Regions from separate parts of the Janthinobacterium sp. GW822-FHT07H11 genome, predicted to be linked through region 2. Evidence: predicted binding sites of a transcription regulator. Region 2 holds the regulator's gene; the other holds the start of a gene.
The links. Region 2 encodes FNR, which switches genes on or off when oxygen is low (the NO sensors DNR and NnrR bind a similar motif). Its sites were predicted from a motif close to TTGATNNNNATCAA; they were not measured.
Positions count from the first base shown of each region.

Region 1: the regulator FNR is predicted to act here: its motif matches at 4,369-4,382, upstream of AC3RCJ_RS26745 (universal stress protein).

Region 1 is NZ_CM179507.1:6,046,638-6,053,904, forward strand. It holds gene AC3RCJ_RS26710 (aminotransferase-like domain-containing protein) at 1-150, shown strand, start outside; gene AC3RCJ_RS26715 (NnrU family protein) at 423-1,004, opposite strand; gene AC3RCJ_RS26720 (Imm10 family immunity protein) at 1,074-1,466, opposite strand; gene AC3RCJ_RS26725 (GNAT family N-acetyltransferase) at 1,615-2,031, shown strand; gene AC3RCJ_RS26730 (M56 family metallopeptidase) at 2,039-2,794, shown strand; gene AC3RCJ_RS26735 (hypothetical protein) at 2,861-3,361, shown strand; gene AC3RCJ_RS26740 (class I SAM-dependent methyltransferase) at 3,368-4,183, opposite strand; gene AC3RCJ_RS26745 (universal stress protein) at 4,547-5,383, shown strand; gene AC3RCJ_RS26750 (hypothetical protein) at 5,453-6,322, shown strand; partial or broken gene AC3RCJ_RS26755 (IS3 family transposase) at 6,377-7,267, opposite strand, start outside.
Region 2 is NZ_CM179507.1:325,662-332,928, reverse strand. It holds gene AC3RCJ_RS01430 (TOBE domain-containing protein) at 1-432, shown strand, start outside; gene AC3RCJ_RS01425 (response regulator) at 525-3,599, opposite strand; gene fnr (fumarate/nitrate reduction transcriptional regulator Fnr) at 3,845-4,603, shown strand; gene AC3RCJ_RS01415 (FixH family protein) at 4,730-5,254, opposite strand; gene ccoG (cytochrome c oxidase accessory protein CcoG) at 5,401-6,783, opposite strand; gene ccoP (cytochrome-c oxidase, cbb3-type subunit III) at 6,788-7,267, opposite strand, start outside.

The DNA of each region.
Region 1 (7,267 bases), 670 kb from region 2:
GAGGCATTCGCCACCGGCAGCGCCTCCGTGAACGCCATCCGGATCTCTTTGGGCAGCATCAAGGACCGCGGACACTTGCAGGCCGGGCTGCAACGGCTGTCCCAGCTGCTTGCGCGGCGGCCCGAGTCGTTCAGCGCTGCCGTGGTGTAACTATCCGGGAAACACGGTGCGGCATCCGCGGCGCCTCTGCATGCGCTTGCATATGGGTTTGCCGCCGGAGCGTTTATTGGGCATGAGAGCAGGCGCAAAAGCGAACGGACGGGAAGAAAGCTGCGTCAGCCGCGTCACACCACGTCCGCTTCGGCGGCATAAGCGGACACTACGGTATGGCAGCTGCCGCCGCAAGGCAACTCGAAGCAATTTCCGGCCTTGCTTTTCAGGAAGGTGTTAGTCACTGACGACGCCACGTCGTTTGATCCATCTCAATACCCGAACGGCCGCACGCCAAACAGCACGCCATGCAGCCAGAACGCCAGCAGCAGCCACAGCGCACAGCCCGCGGCTATGGCGCGCAGCGTGCCTTGCGCGGTGCCGCCCGCGTACGTGACGCCGGCGGCACGGTCGCGCCGCACGGCGCAATACAGGTCCGCCAGCGACCAGGCGAGGAAGCCGCCGAACAGCAGCACGTCGGCCAGGTTGCCGTTGGCCAGCAGATGCGCGACGGCCCAGAATTGCGTGCCCAGCAGCATGGGATGGTGGACCCAGGTCTTGATGCGGTTGCGCGGCACGTTGGCCGCCGCCAGCAGGACCAGCGAGAACAGCATCAGCAGGCCGCTGGCGTGGCGCAAGCCCAGGGGCGGCGTCCACACCGGCTGCGGCTGCTGGCGCGCCAGGGCGTAGCCCCAGATGAGCAGGGCCAGGCCAAGCAGGGAAATGAGCGAATAGGCGCCCTTCCAGCGCTTTTCGCCGAGGCGCGCCAGCTGGGCGCCGCGCCAGCCGTCGGCGACGATGCGCACCGAGTGCACACCAAGAAACAGCAGCAAACCGAGTATCAGCAGCGTCATCGTTTTCTCCCGCAGTCACTACCCGCTATCGATCATAGACGAGGCCCTGGCGGGCGCCGTGCGCGCAGATCAACGTTCCTCGCGATAGTAATCGCAGCCGTCGAACGTCGTGCGCAGCGCCTGCTGCAGCTGGGCGTAGCGCTCGGGCGTCAAAGTAAAACGCACGTCGATCTGGCCATCGTCGTCCATCTGCATGGCCGCCTCGGCATCCATCTGCACGGATAAACGATTCGGATGCAGGATCACGGCGTGCATGTGGCCATACCAGGCAAATTCCTGGCCGCCATATTCAATATACGGTTCGTCCATGCCCAGCGCCACGTCCTGCTCGTCGTAGTCGTCGGCGCGCTGCAGCATCAGGTAGACGGGCTCGCCCTTGCCCGCTGGCGCGGCCAGGGTGGTGATCAGGGCGTCGTCTTCATGGATGACGGACAACTCGGTGGCGGTAAATCCTGCGGACATGGCATGCTTTCAACAAATAAATGAATGACGCCACCATAGCGCAAAAGCGCCGCGCACGACATAGGGCGCGGCGAATAAAGCGTGGCGCCCCCCGGCCGCGCTCGCCGCCTATAATGGCCATTCCATCCATATTGCACAGGAGACCGTCTTGACTGCCGCATCGCCCTACACCACCCGCCTGGCCATTCCCTCCATCGCCACCTACCAGCAGCTGCGCGTCGCCGCCGGGTTGAGCGCGAAAACCACGGCGGCGGCGGCCAAGGGCTTGCCGAATTCCCTGTTTGCCGTGCAAGTGCTGCACGGCGACGACGTGGTGGGCATGGGCCGTGTCATCGGCGATGGCGGCTGCTTTTTCCAGGTGGTCGATATCGCCGTGCTGCCGGCCCACCAGGGCAAGGGCCTGGGCAAGCTGATCATGCGTGAAATCAGCCGCTTCATCGACAGCGACGTGCCCGACAGCGCCTATGTCAGCCTGATCGCCGACGGCCAGGCGCAAGACCTGTACGCGCAGTTCGGCTTCCGGCACACGGCGCCCGCCTCCGTCGGCATGGCGCGCAAGCGCTAGGCGCACGATGCCTGCCTGGCTGCTCTGCACCATCGCGCTGGCGCTGCTGCTGGCGGCCGGCGCCTGGCGGATCGAGCCCGCGCTGCAGCGGCGCGGCCAGGCGCGCAACCGTACGCGCTGGCTGTGGCTGGCGGTCATGGCCGCCTCCGTCATCGTGCCCCTGCCATGGCTGCCCGGCGTGCTGGCCAGCCTGCCGGCCGAGCTGTCGCAGCTGAAACTGGGCTGGCTCATGTTATCAAGCGGCATGCTGATGCTGCTGGCGCTGCGCAGCGTCTGGCTGCTGTCGCACCAGCGCCGCTGGCAAAAAACCACCTTGCTGGGCACGCCTGTATTCTTGAGCGGCGGCATCGGCCCCTGCGTGGCGGGGCTGCTGCGCCCCCGCATCGTGATGCCCGTGTGGCTGCGACTGATTCCTGCCCCGCAACAGGCGCTGCTGCTGGCGCACGAGCAATGCCGGATCCAGGCGCGCGACCCGCAGCTGCTGGCCCTGGCCTACGCCTTGATCGTGATCATGCCGTGGAATGTGCCCCTGTGGTGGCAGTTGCGCCGGCTGCGCTTTGCCATCGAGGTCGATTGCGATGCGCGCATGCTGGCGCAGGGCCACGCGCCACGCGAATATGCCACCGTGCTGCGCCGCCACGGCCAGTATGATTCGGGACTGACGGGCGCCTCGCCGCTGGTGCTGAACGACCCGCTGGCATTGCGCCGGCGGCGCCGCATCATGGCCAGGTTTCCCCGGGACGGCGCGGCGAACTTGCTATAGTAGCGGCCATGGCGCGCAGCGCGCCGCCGCCCCCGGCTCATCCCCACAAGAAATCAGAGAGATACCATGCTTTACCTGCTTGCCATCGCCGTCGTCATCGCCCTGCTCTACTACGTCTTCAGCGGCCGCACGCCCGCCCAGCCACTGCACAAGCCGCTGATGTCGGTGCGCCAGTACGTGCCGGCGATTCCGCCGGGCGCACCGGCGCATCACTGGAGCGACGAGGGGCGCTTTGCGTCGGAAGTGGAAAACGAAGCGATGTACCAACCCGCCATCGCCAAGCTGGCCGGCGAGCACGGTCCCGGCAACGCGGAAGAAAAATGCCTGGCCCTGCTCGTCTGCGACGATGCCAACCCGTTCCAGGACAAGGCCATCGCCGTCTTCATCGACGGGCAACTGGTGGGCTACCTGTCGCACAACGACGCCCTGCGCCTGCGCCGCAACCTGGGCCGCCAGGACCTGGTGGGCCAGCTGACCTCGTGCGACGCCGTCATCCGCGGCGGCGGCCTGTGGAACGGCAAGCGCCTGGCGTATGCCGTGTGGCTGGACTTGCAACCGTACAACTAATGATCGCTATCCCGCGCGCGCCAGCCTGACGGCCCGCGTGGCGATAAAGCTGGGCAGGTATTTTTCAATTTCAAAGCGCGGGTGGGGATGCATTTCCTCGTGGTAATCCGCCAGCATGAAACCGGCCGCCAGCTGGCCGCCGATCTGGCTGTCCAGGCCATGGCCGAAGACCAGCGCCTCGCCCTTTTCCATGCGCGCCGCCAGCGCATCGGCATCCATATCCTCCACATCCGAATACGGCAGCACGAAACGGGGCCGTATCAAGCCCTGCTGTGCCCATTGCGGATCGCGGTCGCCGATGAAGACGGCCGGATTGAAGAAACTGCTCAGCAGCACGCCGCCATCGGCCAGCACGCGCGCGCATTCGCGCCATACGGGGGCGATATCGGGCACGTACTGGTTCGACACGGGGTGGATGATGACATCGAAGCTGGCGTCGGCAAAGCGGGCCAGGTCGCGCATGTCGCCCTGGACGGTGGCCAGTTGCAAGCCGTCGCGTTCAGCCACCATGCGGTCTTGCGCGAGTTGCTGTTCAGACAGGTCGAAGACGGTGACATGCGCGCCGGCGGCAGCCAGCACGGGCGCCTGCTGCCCGCCGGCACCGGCCAGGCACAGGATGCGCTTGCCGCGCACCTCGCCCAGCCAGCCCGCCGGCAAGGGACCGGGCGTCAGATGGATTTGCCACTGCCCGGCACGGGCCGCGGCGATGGTGGCGCTGTCGACGGGCTGCGACCAGGGACTGTTGCGTACAGCCTGCGCATCCCAGGCTTGCTGATTGTGCCGCAAGAAGTTATTACCGTGATTAGCTAAAGGCATAGTCATCCTTTCAGAAAAACAGGATGCGAATGTAGCAGACTTCAGGCAAGGCGCCGAGCAGTGAACTCCCGCCACGGCCAGCGTTGTTGCGTCACACAAGGAAGTGCCGGATAGATGGCGCCGGCACCGTTGCAGACCACTGGAAGGGCAAGGAGTTCAAGGCCATTATGGCTGGTGACGGGCCCGGCATTTTGATGCACATCAAACACCTCGTAATTTCCTGGCGGTGGCCTTGCAGATGGCCACGGCCCGTGTTTTTTTGATCCACGTCAAGTCCCGCGTAAGAAAACCGCCGTCCGGCACGGCAATGCTGGACTTGCCCGTGTTGCCGTTCTAGCCTTGTTGCCATCCTGACTAGCGAATGACACCATGGCTTACAAATCCATCCTCGTCCACGCCGACCTGTCGCGCCATGCGCCGCAGCGCATCGCCATCGCGGCGCGCCTGGCGCTGGACCACCGGGCGCACCTGATCGGCGCCGCCATGACGGGCGTGTCGCGCTTTACCCTGGAAAACAACCGCGGCATGCGCGGCGGCGCCGTGGCGGCGCAGATTTCTGCCCTGCATGGCCAGGCTGAGCAGGCGCTGGACCAGTTTGAAACGCTGGCGCGCCAGGCCGGCGCCGTCTCGCTCGAGCGGCGCCTGATCGAAGACGACGAAGATGGCGGCATGGCCGTCAGCGCCCGCTACAGCGACTTGACGGTGCTGAGCCAACACGACGACAGCGAAGCGCTGCCCGGCGCCATGGGCGACCTGGTGCCGTATGTGATGCTGAACGCGGCCCGTCCCGTGCTGATCGTGCCGCGCAGCGGCCAATTCGCGCAAGTGGACAACACCGTGGTGGTGGCCTGGGATGGCAGCATGGAAGCGACGCGCGCCATCGGCCACGCGCTGCCCCTGCTGCGCGCGGCGCGCCTGGTGGTGCTGGCCCTGCTGCACCCGCCCGCCGGCCACGCGCAACCGGCCCGCCATCCGGGCGCCGACATCGCCGCCTACCTGAGCCGCCATGGCGTGCCCGTCGAAGTGCGCCAGACCGTCGCCATCGGCGACATCGGCGCGGCGCTGCTGGCCATGGCCGCCGAGGTGCATGCGGACTTGCTGGTGATGGGCGGCTACGGCCACGCGCGCTTCCGCGAAATTTTGCTGGGCGGCGTGACGGAAACCGTGCTGCGCCAGATGACCTTGCCCGTGCTGATGGCGCACTGAGGTTCCGCGCGCCACGTTCTGTTGCACAATGGCTATACTTGCCTGATTTTCCATATCAAGGCAATGTAGATGAAGCAACAACTGATCCATTGGGGCAGCGCCCTGGCGCCGTTCGGCAGCGACCTGCTGTGGACCGTCCTGCCGTGGATGCTGCTGTATGGCGTGCTCGGCTTTGTGCTGGCGCTCGGCATCTGTCATCAGCTGGCCAAAAAATGCCTGCTGGTGCGCCGTCCGCCCGCCTGGCATGTGGCCGCCAAGCTCAGCTATGTGTTGATCCTGCTCGCGCTGCCGCTCCTCGGCGGCGGCTTTGGCGCCGTGCACAGCGTGCACCGCGTGGTCAACCAGGCCCTCGAGCGCGACCTGCAGCCGGTGGTCGAAGCGCAGATGCCGGCGCTGCGCGTCTACCTGGAACAGCAGGTCAAGCTGATCGCCCCGGGCCAGCCCATCAGCGTGCGCAGCCTGCTCGAGCCATACGTGCAAGGCATGTATTACCGGCCCACCTCAGACAGTTACTGGGAGCGCAGCAAGGCGCGCTGGATCAATGCATTCATCCTGCGCCGCGGCAGCGTGCTGCTGACGCAGGTGCTGCAGGAACAGCTGATCGCCAGGGTCGGCCTGCTCGGCGAAGCGCTCAAGGGCGCCAACTTCCGTGGCCAGGCGACGGGCGAGCTGGCCGCGCTGGGCACCGACCTGGCCGTGCGCCTGACCACCGATGTGGCGCGCCAGGCCGACTTCAGCAAACTCGACAAATCCGTGCCGATGATCTTCATCGACGCCATCAAGCGCCAGGCCGGCGCCTATTTCAATTCGCTCAAGATCACGCTGGGCCTGTTCGCGCTGGCCGCGCTGCTGCTGGTGTGGGGCGAGATCATGCTGTACCGCCACTATTACCTGCGCCGCCATCCTCCCGCCACGGCCCTGCCCGTGCCACCGATGTAAAAAAGCCGCCCCTCCTGCTGAACTGACCCCAAATAGTTGGACGGTTTAGTTTGCTTACCAGGTGGCCAAGGGCTGGGTTCTGTATTGCACAGGACTCAGCCCTTTTAACTTGAGTTTGATACGCTCGTGATTATAGTAGTGGATGTACTGTTTGATGCCGCGCTGTAGTTCGTCGACGCTGCTGAACTTGTTCAGGTCTTGAGCACGGCAAAGAAGCTTTCCATGGCCGCGTTGTCGAGGCAGTTTCCCCGGCGGGACATGCTTTGCGCGACGCCCTTATCCCGCAGCATTTTCTGGTAAGCCGGCATCCGATATTGCCACCCCTGGTCAGAGTGCAGCATGGGCTTGTCTTTCGCCGTCAGTTTGGCCAGCGCCTTCTCGAGCATCGAGCTCACCAGTTTGAACACGGGCCGCCTGGCCGTTTCAAACGCCACGATTTCGCCGTTGTACAGGTCCATCACCGGCGACAGATACAGCTTCTCGCCGGCGACGTTGAACTCCGTCACGTCCGTCACCCACTTCTGATGGGCTGCCTGCGCCTGAAACTGGCGCTGTAAGACATTCGCCGCCGCCTGCTCCACCTCGCCTTGATACGAGCGATACTTCTTGGGACGCACCAGCGACCTTAATCCGAGCTGCACCATCTGCCGTTGGACAGTCTTATGATTGACTTGCCGGCCCAGTTGCCGAATCGCAAGCGTCACGCGTCGATATCCATAACGCCCTTGATGAAGGGCAAAAATGGATCGAATTTGTTGCTTGAGTGCCTGATGCTTGTCGGCTACCTGCGCAACCTTCTGCTGATAGTAAAAGGTGCTGCGCGGCAGCCCCGCGAGCTTGAGCAGGTCCGCCAGCGGAAATTGTTGCCTTAGCTCACCAACTACTTGCGCTTTTTGCGCGCTGTCGTTCGCTGTTCTTGCTGCTGAACCAAGGCTTTTAACTTTT
Region 2 (7,267 bases):
GCCATGAAAACCACGGCACGCAATCAATTCCTCGGCAAGGTGGCCGAACTGAAACAGGGCGCCGTCAACGATGAAGTGACCCTGGAACTGCCGGGCGGCCAGCACATCGTGGCCATCGTCACGCAGGGCAGCAGCGCAAGCCTGGGCCTGGTGCCCGGTGCGGAAGCGTTTGCGCTGATCAAGGCTTCGTCCATCATCCTCGTGGCCGACAGCGCCGGCGCGCGCTTTTCGGCGCGCAACCAATTGGCCGGGCTGGTGACGCGCGTGCAGACGGGCGCCGTGAACACGGAAGTGGTGCTGGACCTGCCGCATGGCGGCACGATCGCCGCCATCATCACCAACCAGAGCAGCAGCGAGCTGGGCATCGAGATCGGCAGCAATGTGACGGCGATTTTCAAGGCGTCCAGCGTGATCCTGGGCGTGCCGGCGTAAATGGGGTAGGTCGGATTAGCGCGCAAGCGCGTAATCCGACAAGGTTCCGGGGTCAGACCCGGCGGGTCTGACCCCAGTTTTACGTTGCAGGCTTAATCCTTCAGCCTGGACAACCAATCCGCCGCCGCTGCCAGCACCCGTTCCAGTTCCTGCGCCGCCTGTGCCAGCAGCGCCGGTACCTCGTCCAGGCGGCCCGCGTCGATGGCTTCCTCGGTGGCAAACGCGGCGCGGATCAGGCGCTTCGTGCCCAGCGTCCCCACGGAGCCGCGCATGCTGTGCAGGATGCGCGCCACGTCGCTGTGGCGGCCCGCCTGCAAGGCCGTTTCGGCGTCGCGCAAGGGCGTCATGCCCTTGTTCAGCGCATCTTCCACCATGCGCCGCAGCACGCCGCGTCCCTTGGCGTCGCGCCCCATCACGCGCATCAGCGGCGCCATGGAAAACACCTCTTCATCGACGGCCGGCGCCGGCTCGGCCGCCTGCAGCTGTGGCCGCTTCGGCAGGTGGCGCGCGATCACGGCCATCATCTCTTCCACCACCACGGGCTTGGCGATGAAGTCGCTGATGCCGGCCGTCATGCAGCGCTCGCGTTCGGAGGCCAGCACGCCGGCCGTCATGGCGATCACGGGCAAGGTCAGGCGCAGTTCCGTGCGGATGATGTGGGTGGCGCTGAAGCCGTCCATGACAGGCATCTGCATGTCCATCAGCACGATGTCGTAGCGCAGCGCTTCCGTGCGCAGCCGTTCCACGGCCTGCAGGCCGTCGCCGACCACGTCCAGGGTAGCGCCCATGTGTTCGAGGATGCCGCGCGCCACGGCCTGGTTCAGGTGGTTGTCTTCCACCAGCAGGAAATGCACGCCGGCCAGTTCCGTGCCCAGCGGCTGGTGCAGGATGCGCTGCTCGCCGCCCTCATGCTTGGCGATCAGCGCCTGGTGCAGGGCGTCGAACAGGCTCGAACCCGTGATCGGCTTCATCAGCACGACGTCGGCCTCGGCCGCGCTGGAGATTTCTTCCAGGTGATTGCGGGCGAAGGCGTTGACCATCACCACGATGGGCTGGCGCTGGCCGGCGGCCGCCTGGCGGATGGCCTTGGCCGTGGCCAGGCCGTCCATGACGGGCATGTGCCAGTCGGCCAGCACCACGTCGTAGGGCTGCTGCTGCGCCAGGCGCTCGCGGTACAGTTCGATGGCGGCAAAGCCGGAATCGACCTCGTCGGCGTTCCAGCCCCACGCTTCGATCAGTTTGACGATCAGTTCGCGCGTGGTGCGGTTATCGTCGGCCACCAGCAGGCGCAGCTGGCCCAGGGTCGGCGTGCGCCGCGTTTCGGCTGGCTGCGCCAGTATCTCGAAGGGCACGCTGAACCAGAAGCGGCTGCCCTTGCCTTCGCTGCTGGCGACGGCGATTTCGCCGCCCATCATGTGGATCAGCTGCTTGCTGATGGCCAGGCCCAGGCCCGTGCCGCCGAAGCGCCGCGTGATGCTCTGGTCGCCTTGTGAAAACGCGGCAAACAGCTGCTGCTGTTGTAATTCTGTCATGCCGATGCCCGTATCGCGCACTTCGAAGCGCAGCCAGGCGCGCCCCTTGTCTTTCTCGGCCAGGCTGACGGCCACCACCACTTCGCCGCTCTCGGTAAACTTGATGGCGTTGCCGGCCAGGTTGACGAGGATTTGCTGCAGGCGCTGGGCATCGCCCAGCAGGCGCCGCGGCACGTCGGGTTCGACGGCGATGGCCAGCTCCAGCTCCTTCTCGCCCGCATTCATGGTCATGGTCGTGGCCAGCGTATTCATGACTTCGTCGAGGTCGAATTCGACGGGCGACAATTCCATGCGGCGCGCCTCGATCTTCGAATAGTCGAGCACGTCGTTCAGGATGCCCAGCAGCGACTGGCCCGCCACGCGCACCATGGTCAGATACTTGCGCTGTTCCGTATCGAGCTTGGTATTTCCGAGCAGATACACCATGCCCAGCACGGCATTGAGCGGGGTGCGGATTTCATGGCTCATATTGGCCACGAAATCGCTCTTCGCGCGGTTGGCCGCCTCGGCCCGGTCGCGTTCCTGTTCCAGTTCCGCCGCGCGCGATTCGAGCTCCTGCTGCAGGCGGTCGCGTTCGCTCATCAGGCCGTTGAACGCTTCCGTCAGTTCGCCGATCTCGTCGCGCTGCTGCACCGGCACGGGGGTGAAGCGGCTGCCGCTGCTGCGCAGCGCTTGCAGGGTGTCGCGCAGGCGCACCAGCGGCGACAGCAGGCGCACGGTGACCCAGCCCAGCACTGCCGCGGCCAGCAGCGAGGCCAGGGTGCTCCACAGCACCAGCCGGTATAGCACGCCGTCGAACGGTTCGAAGGCGTCATCGATGGGCAGCGAGGCCGCGAGCAGCCAGTTTACGGACTTCAGGCGCTTGAAGCTGTTGACGGCCGTGATGCCGCGGCTGTTGGTGCTGACCATGCTGCCTTCGCCGTCGTCCTTCAGCAGCTGCGTGGTGGTCAGGTTGGCGTTCGGCTGGCGCGGCTGCAGCAAGCGGCTGGTATCGGGATGCAGCACGTAGCGCGGCACGGCGCCGCGCGTGAGGATGAAGTAATAGCCGCTCTTGCCGATCTTTTCCGTGCGCAGGCGGCCCAGCAGGTTGTCCTTGTACAGGCGCAGCACGCCGATCACCACGCCGGCCACCTGGCCGTCGGCGCCCAGCACGGGTGCCGCCATCTGCACGATGGGCAGGCCGCTCGATTTGCCCAGCATCGGTTCGGTGATCATGGGCTGGCGCGTGCGCAGCACGGTCTGGAAATACTCGCGCTCGGCGACGTTGATGCCAGCGCGTCCCGCCACTTCCGGCATGTCGGCCACGACGGCGCCATGCGCGTCCAGCACTAGCACGTCGTCGAACAGCACCAGCATCGAGCGGCGCGAATAATATTGGCGCAACTGGGCGGGCTGGGCAATCAATTCGGGCGGCTGCTGCCTGGCCGTCAGCGTGACGATCTGCAGCAGCATGGCCAGCTTGTCATCGAGTTCAGCGGCCGTGCGGGTGATCAGGGCCGACTGCTGGCTCAGCAGTACCTTGGTGAAGTCGTCGCGCATGTGCCGCACCTGTATCATGGTAACCAGGGCAATCATGGCGATCGAGGTCAGGCTGGTTGCCAGCGCGACTTTTGCTTTTATGCCGAGAGGCTTCATAGTTTCCTTTTCAGTACCGGGCGGCACAGGCGGCAGAGGCAGATAATGCTGTCAAGAATTTTCCTATCAATACCCCAGCTTGGCAAGCGCCACCGCGCAATTTCCCCTCCCCACATGGTCTTTTGACGATGTTGCCATATAATTAAATGCAAGACGTCGTTTATTCGGCGAAATTACGGTGAAATTGGCACACGGCAACCGTGTATGCAGTAAACTTGTTGTTGCATTTTCTAAAAGGTACCGACATGACTGAAGCGCTACTCTCTCCAACCTTGCCCACAGTGACCGTGGAAGCGTTGCGTGCGCGATGCTCGACCTGCAGCATGCACCAATTGTGCCTGCCGATGGGGCTCGATGTGGGCGACATGGACAGGCTGGACCAGATTATCGGACGCCGCCGCAAGATCGTGCGCGGCGCTTCGCTGTTCCGCATCGGCGACTCGTTCCAGAACCTGTATGCGATCCGCCTGGGCCACTTCAAGACCTACCAGATCAATCCGGGCGGCGAAGAGCAGGTGACGGGTTTCCAGATGGCCGGCGAACTGCTGGGCATGGATGCCATCAGCGCCGACCGCCACCACTGTAATGCGGTGGCCCTGGAAGACAGCGAAGTATGTGAAATCCCGTTTTCCAGCCTGGAACAATTGCTGGGCAATATGCCGACCCTGCTGCGCCATTTCCACCGCATGATGAGCCAGGAAATCACGCGTGAGCAAAGTGTCATGTTGTTGTTGGGTAACATGCAGGCGACGCAGCGCTTTGCCGCCTTCATCGTCAACCTGGCGTCGCGCTATGAAGCGCGCGGCTATTCGAGCAGCAAGTTCCAGCTGCGCATGTCGCGCGAGGAAATCGGCAATTACCTGGGCCTGACCATCGAGAGCGTCAGCCGTTTATTGTCGAAATTTAAGAAGGAAGGCTGGCTGCGCGTCTCCAACCGCGAGATCGAGATCTTGCAGCCAGCCAAACTGAAGGCCATTACGGCCGGCACCGACATCTGCAAATAACAGCACCGTCAAAACCTGCTGCGCGTCGCGCTTTGCGGCCTGCGATGCTCGCTGTGCTCTAGCACAGCTGCGCTTCTTAGCCACAAATCACTGCCGCTCGCTACGGTTTTTTCCCGGCGCTGTACGTTATAGCTCTTCATCGGCGTGCAGCGCGATGCTGCGCTGCAGCGGCCAGGTCCAGATGCCGGACAGGCGCCATTCGCGCTTGTCGTTTTCCACCAGTACCTGCCAGCGGCTGCGCTCGAGCATCGGCAGCGCCACCGAGAAATTACCCTGGGCATCGGGCTGCACCAGCAGCTTGATGTCTTTTTCCGGCAGGGTCGCATGCGCCAGGTGCAGTTGCAGCGGGCCCTGGTAGGCCTTGCCGAAGCTGTGCACGGAACCGGCCAGGCGCGCCTGCGCCACGTCGTAGGACAGGCTGGTGTCCATGGCCAGGTTGCTGGCGGCCGTGTCGCGCTTCAAATCCTGGTTGATGGCCTTGCCCTGCTTGTAATAATCGCCCACCACCAGCGCATCGGGTTGCGTAAACGCAATATAGCCCATGAAGCTGCCGACGACCACGGACAGGCCGGGACCGATCATCAGCAGCCATGGCCAGCGATGCTTGTACCACGGTGCAACGGGAGGTTGCAGTTTCAGACTGTCGGACATTGTGTTCTCCTTGGGGCCGGACCCTTTGGGTCTGACCCCAGCTTTTGCTTCCGGGTTGAAAATCAAGTGACCCTAGCGCATGATTGATGATACCCCTGCGGCGAAATACCGGGGTCGGACCCGGAGGGTCCGACCCCAAATCAACATCACCGCGGCACGATGAAGACCGCGCTTTCACGCACATGCAGCGACGGGTCGTCCAGCGATTGCAACTCGATTGCGATCTTGTTCGACCCCTTTTCTCCCACGCCGTGCGGCACGCGCAGGCGGATCGGCCAGCCCAGCGTTTCCGTCGGCTGCAAGGTCACTTCCTCGCGCGTCAGCAAGGTCAGGCCCGGCAAGCCGGAAGCGCTGATTTTAAAATGCTGGGTTTGCTCGGAGGTGTTCATGATCTGCAGGCGGTAGACGTTTTCGATCATGCCGTCTTCCACTTCGCGTCCCATCGAACCGCGGTCGCGGATCACGTCCATCTTCAGCGGCGTGCGCAGGGCCAGCGAGGTACACACGGCGATGATGATCAGGGCCAGGATGGACGTGTAGATCAGCACGCGCGGGCGCATGGCGCGCTGGCGGATCTGCTTCGAATTGAAGTTGTTTTCCATCGCATGGTCGGTACTGTAGCGTATCAAGCCACGCGGCCGCTCGACCTTGTCCATCACGGTATTGCAGGCATCGACGCAGGCCGCGCAGCCGATGCATTCATACTGCAGGCCGTTGCGGATATCGATACCGGTCGGACACACCTGCACGCACAGGGTGCAGTCGATGCAGTCGCCCAGCTTGTCGTTGTTGCCGGCCTTCTTGCTCATGGCGCCGCGTGGTTCGCCGCGCTTGGCATCGTAGGTGATGATCAGGGTGTCCTGGTCGAACATGGCGCTCTGGAAGCGCGCGTAGGGGCACATGTATTTGCACACCTGCTCGCGCAGCCAGCCCGCGTTGCCGTAGGTTGCCAGGCTGTAGAACAGCACCCAGAACCATTCCCAGGGACCGAAGTTGAGGGTTTGCACGGAATGCGCGAGTTCCTTGATCGGCGTGAAGTAGCCGACAAAGGTAAAGCCCGTCCACAGGGCAATGGCGCCCCACACCAGGTGCTTGGCCGTCTTCTTGGCCGTCTTGCGCAGGGACGGACCCTGCTTGTCGAGGGCCATGCGCGCGCTGCGCGTGCCCTCGATGCGGCGCTCGACCCACAGGAAGATTTCCGTGTACACCGTTTGCGGGCAGGAGAAGCCGCACCAGACCCGCCCCGCAATGGCCGTGACGAGGAACAGCAGATAGGCACAGATGATCAGCAGGGCCGCCAGATAGATGAAATCCTGGGGCCACAGCACGACGCCGAAAATGTAGAACTTGCGCGTGGTCAAATCGAACAGCAGGGCTTGCCTGCCATTCCAGTTCAGCCACGGCAAGCCGTAGAACGCCAGCTGGGTAAGCCAGACGCATACCCATCGCCAGGTAGCGTAGCGTCCTTTGGCCTCGCGAGGATAGATTTGCTCGCGGGCCGCATACATCTTGATGACTTGAGGTTCCATTACATCATTTCACGGGCGTCTGGGGATTCGACAGGCTCCAGACATAGGCCGACAGCACGTGGACTTTCGATTCGCCGAGGAAGTCACTGAAGGCCGGCATGGTGTTGTTGCGTCCCTTGCGGACCGTTTCCATGATGGTATCAGCACTGCCGCCGTACAGCCAGATCTTGTCCGTCAGGTTGGGCGCGCCCAGCATCGGGTTACCCTTGGCATCGGCGCCGTGACAGGCCATGCAGGCACCGAACTTGCCCTTGCCCAGCACGGATTTGACGGGGTCCGAGGTGGAACCGGACAGGCTCAGCACGTAGTGGGCCACGTTCTCGATGTCTTTTTCGGAACCGAGCGCGGCACCCATCGGCGGCATCTGGCCATTGCGGCCATGCATGATGGTGGTCTTGATGGTGGCAGGATCGCCGCCATACAGCCAGTCCTTGTCCGTCAGGTTGGGGAAGCCCTTGTTGCCGCGCGCATCCGAACCGTGGCA